One region of the Mesorhizobium sp. M1088 genome, then DNA from elsewhere that is predicted to be linked to it. Evidence: riboswitches for the same ligand, from Rfam matches in the RefSeq annotation. Region 1 holds a riboswitch; the other holds the start of a gene.
The links. A riboswitch is a leader RNA that binds a small molecule or an ion and turns the genes downstream of it on or off. The one in region 1 is predicted to bind S-adenosylmethionine.
Positions count from the first base shown of each region.

Region 2: linked by a shared signal. The riboswitch ahead of NKH49_RS04270 (O-succinylhomoserine sulfhydrylase) and the one ahead of metX (homoserine O-acetyltransferase MetX) in region 1 are both predicted to bind S-adenosylmethionine.

Region 1 is NZ_JAMYMO010000024.1:36,597-39,058, reverse strand. It holds gene hisC (histidinol-phosphate transaminase) at 1-865, opposite strand, end outside; SAM riboswitch at 1,004-1,081, shown strand; gene metX (homoserine O-acetyltransferase MetX) at 1,158-2,327, shown strand; gene metW (methionine biosynthesis protein MetW) at 2,386-2,462, shown strand, end outside.
Region 2 is NZ_JAMYMO010000002.1:328,109-330,570, reverse strand. It holds gene NKH49_RS04275 (2'-deoxycytidine 5'-triphosphate deaminase) at 1-620, opposite strand, end outside; SAM riboswitch at 756-833, shown strand; gene NKH49_RS04270 (O-succinylhomoserine sulfhydrylase) at 904-2,094, shown strand; gene NKH49_RS04265 (ceramide glucosyltransferase) at 2,132-2,462, opposite strand, start outside.

The DNA.
Region 1 (2,462 bases):
GCCAGGCCAGCCAGGTCTCGTTGTGCGCGACGCTGCGTTCGATGTGGGCACGGTCGCGGATCGCCGCGATGCCGGCCTCGATTGCCGTCGCATTGACGTTGAAGGGTCCCCGCACGCGGTTGATCGCGTCGATGACGTGCATTGGCGCATACATCCAGCCGATCCGCGCCCCGCCCAGGCCCAATTTGGAGAAAGTGCGGGTCATGACCACGTTTTCCGCGCTGCCCACCAACTCGACGCCGGCTTCATAATCGTTGCGCCGGACATATTCGGCGTAAGCTGCATCCAGCACCAGAAGCACGTTTCGCGGCAGGCCGGCATGCAGGCGGCGCACCTCCTGGAACGGCACGTAGGTGCCGGTTGGATTGTTTGGATTGGCAAGGAAGATGATCCGGGTAGCCGGCGTCACCGCGGCGAGGATCGCATCGATGTCGGCGCGTTCATCGGTCTCCTTGACCGTTACCGGGACGGCACCGGCCGACTGTATGTAGATCTTGTAGACCATGAAGCCGTGTTCGGTGATGATGGCTTCGTCGCCGGGTGCGAGGTAGGTCTGCGCCAGCAGGCCCAGAATCTCGTCGGAGCCGTTGGAGCAGACGATGTTCGCCGGGTTGAGCCCGTGCACCTCGGCGATCGCTTCCCTCAGGCGCCTGGCGCTGCCGTCGGGATAGACCGCGAGCTTGTCGGCGACCGCGCGCGCGGCCTCTATCGCCTTTGGCGAAGGACCGAGCGGGTTCTCGTTCGCCGACAATTTATGGACCTTGGCGACACCTTCAGGCGCCGCGCTCTTGCCGGGCACATAGGCTTCGATGTCCATGATGCCGGCGCGGGGCCTTGGACGTGTCTGATCCGGTGTCTGGCTCATTTCATGAAATCCGTCGAGAGTGCCTCCATCCGGAAGCCGCAGCGGAAATACAAGCCGTGGCCCGGAATGTCGAGGGCCGGCAATTCGGGATCAAGAACTTGCCGTTGACGAAGCCATGCGCGAGTCATAGAAGAACGGCTACAGTTCCGTGGTGATTTGGCCGGTCGGCTTGCAGCCACGTTAAACAACTTGCTAAAGGGCCGTTTGCATCTTGTAACCGGCTTTGCGAAGGCATGGCCGGTTTTTTGTTGCCCAGACCGGTGGACAACTGAAGGCCGGGCAAGGAGATGTGATGGTCGCTTTGCGCGCTCGAAAAACCAACAACGAGGCCGACCAGCCGTCGAGCCCGGTGTTGCGTTTCGGCGCCGACAAGCCGCTCAAGCTCGACGCCGGCACGCTGCTGTCGCCGTTCCAGATCGCCTACCAGACCTATGGCACGCTCAACGACGCGCGCTCCAACGCCATCCTCGTCTGCCATGCGCTGACCGGCGACCAGCACGTCGCCAACACCAATCCGGTGACCGGCAAGCCGGGCTGGTGGGAAGTGCTGATCGGTCCCGGCAAGATCATCGATACCGACCGTTTCTTCGTCATCTCGTCAAACGTCATCGGCGGCTGTCTCGGCTCCACCGGCCCCGCCTCGACCAATCCCGCCACCGCCAAGCCCTACGGGCTCGACCTGCCGATCATCACCATCCGCGACATGGTGCGGGCGCAGTTGATGCTGGTCGAGCATTTCGGCATCGAACAGCTGTTCAGCGTGCTGGGCGGCTCGATGGGCGGCATGCAGGTGCTGCAATGGGCCTCGAGCTATCCCGAGCGCGTCTTCTCGGCGCTGCCGATCGCCACCGGCGCCCGCCATTCCTCGCAGAACATCGCTTTCCACGAGGTCGGCAGGCAGGCGGTGATGGCCGACCCGGACTGGCACGGCGGCAAATATTTCGAGCATGGCAAGCGGCCGGAAAAAGGGCTGGCGGTGGCGCGCATGGCCGCCCACATCACCTATCTGTCGGAAGCAGCGCTGCACCGCAAGTTCGGCCGCAACCTGCAGGACCGCGAAGCGCTTACCTTCGGCTTCGATGCCGACTTCCAGATCGAGAGCTATCTGCGCCATCAGGGCATGACCTTCGTCGATCGCTTCGATGCCAACTCCTATCTCTACATGACGCGGGCGATGGATTATTTCGATCTCGCCGCCGACCATGGCGGCCGGTTGGCCGATGCCTTCGCCGGCACCAAGACGCGCTTCTGCCTGGTTTCGTTCACCAGCGACTGGCTGTTCCCGACCGAAGAGAGCCGCTCGGTCGTGCACGCGCTGAACGCAGCCGGCGCCTCGGTATCGTTCGTCGAGATCGAGACCGACCGCGGCCACGACGCCTTCCTGCTCGACGAACCGGAACTGTTCGCCGCCATCAAGGGCTTCATCGCCTCGGCCGCGCGGGCGAGAGGGCTCGGCGCATGACCCCGAAAAGTTGCGGACCGTTCGGATCAGGATCATGCGCCAGGCAGGAGCCGAAGGCATGAGCGTCAACCGCGCCCAGCGCGTCGACCTCGAAGTCGTCGCCGATCTCATCCCGCCGCAGTCGCGGGTGCTGGA
Region 2 (2,462 bases), on a different contig from region 1:
TCCTTGTCGCCGTCGAGGTCGATCGATAGCGCGATGCCCCCGCCTGAGATGTTGGGTGGTTCGGTGGCGACCAACATTTCGGCGCGGTGCAACTCGTGCAACTCGTTTTCCGACAAGAGCGCATTGCCGGTGCGGAACCTGATCTGCGACAGCCGCGAGCCGATCCGCACGACGATCGGGAAAGTGCGCGGGCTGACCTCCAGGTAGAGCGGGCCTTCATAGCCGGCGGCGATCTTGTCGAACTCGTGGCCGCGGTCGGTCATTACCCGAGTGAAGATATCGAGCCGTCCGGTCGAGCTTTTCGGGTTGGCGGAGGCGGAAATATGGGCGGGCAGCGCCAGGCTTTCGAGCAGCGGCACGATGTAGACGCAGCCGGTTTCCAGCACAGCACCTTCGGCGAGGTTGATCTCGTGCAGCTTCAGCCGGTCGAGCTTGTCGGCAACCCTGTGGTCCGGGCCGGGCAAGAAGGAAGCACGCACCCGCCAGGCCTTGTCGCCGAGCCTGAGGTCAAGGCTGGCCGGCTGGATCTGATCGGCATCGAGCGTGCGCGGCGATTTCAGCGCGCCCGTCTGGAACAGCGCGGAAATATCCTGATCGGGAAGAATGCCTGTCTGCCGCAAGGGTCTGGCTCCGTTCGAACGCCGGGCGAGGTCTTGTTCTGTCGCAGGTCCGACCGTGGACGCGTTTGGCACCTGCTTGGTACAACCCTCTTAATCATGCCGGCAATTGACGCAAGCGTGGCGCGGGTCTAAAGCTCGTTATCCCGTGGTGATTTGGCCGGTCGGCTTGCAGCCACGTTAAACAAGTCGCTAAAGGACCGTCGGGCCGCAAGGCCATATGGACCGGTTGCGACTTTCGCGACCGGTTTTTTGTTGTTTGGACCAATTTTGGTGTTTGGATGGAATGATGACCAAGAAGCGCGACTGGAAGCCTCAGACCGCACTCGTGCATGCCGGAACGCTGCGTTCCGGCTTCGGCGAGACCTCCGAGGCGATGTATCTCACCCAAGGCTATGTCTACGAGACGGCGCAAGCGGCGGAGGCCCGCTTCAAGGGCGAGGAGCCGGGCTTCATCTATTCGCGCTATGCCAATCCGACGGTCGACATGTTTGAGAAACGCATGTGCGCGCTGGAAGGAGCCGAAGACGCGCGCGCCACGGCATCCGGCATGGCGGCGGTGACGGCAGCACTGCTGTGCAGCGCCAAGGCGGGCGACCATATCGTGGCGGCGCGCGCGCTGTTCGGCTCCTGCCGCTGGGTGGTCGAGACGCTGGCGCCGAAATACGGCATTGAGGCAACGCTGGTCGACGGCACCGACATCGCCAATTGGGAAAAGGCGGTCAAGCCAAACACCAAACTGTTTTTCCTGGAAAGCCCTACCAATCCAACGCTGGAGGTAGTCGACATTGCCGCCGTCGCGGCACTTGCCAATTCGATCGGCGCCAGGCTGATCGTCGACAATGTCTTCGCTACGCCCTTGCAGCAGAAACCCCTGCAGCTCGGCGCCCACATCGTCGTCTATTCGGCCACGAAGCATATTGACGGCCAGGGGCGCTGTCTTGGCGGCATCGTTCTGTCGGACAAGAAATGGATCGACGAGAACCTGCATGACTATTTCCGCCACACCGGCCCAAGCCTCTCGCCCTTCAATGCCTGGACGCTGCTGAAAGGCCTGGAGACGCTGCCGCTACGCGTACGCCAGCAGACGGAAAGTGCCGGCCGCATCGCGGATTTCCTGGCCGAGCGCCCGCAAATCGCCCGTGTCATCTATCCCGGCCGTGCCGACCACCCACAAGCGGCCGTGGTCAAGAAGCAGATGTCGGGTGGCTCGACGCTGATCTGCCTCGATGTGAAGGGCGGCAAGCAGGCGGCCTTTGCCTTCCAGAACGCACTCGACGTCGTGCTCATTTCCAACAATCTCGGCGACGCCAAGAGCCTGATCACCCATCCGGCGACGACGACGCACAAGAACTTGACCGATGAGGCCCGCGCCGAGCTCGGCATCGGACCGGGAACGCTCAGGCTGTCAGTTGGCCTTGAGGACGCCGACGACCTGCTCGAAGACATCGAGCAGGCACTGAGAGTTGCCGGATAAGGGCTGGCCGAACAGAGGCGAGCGGGAACGCGCCCGATCAGGCACCGGACGGGGTCTCTTCCAGCTCCGCGACGGTCTTTGTCTGGATAGTCATCACATTGCCGCGCCAGTCGACGGCGCCGCTCAGCCATCCGCGCGCCCAAATGGCGGGAAGCATCAGGTCTCGCGCCATCATCGCCGGGATCGTGCGCGGCGACAGGTGCCATCCCTTAGCCGAGGCCAAAGCGCATTCCGGCAGGTAGGCCGCGACCAGCACGGCGATGGCGGTTGCCGGCAGGCTGACGCCGGCGTCAGCCGCCGCGATCAGCGCAAGCACCAGCGGCGGCGCCGCGCCGATCAGGATCTCGGGGGCGAAGAACAGCGCGAAG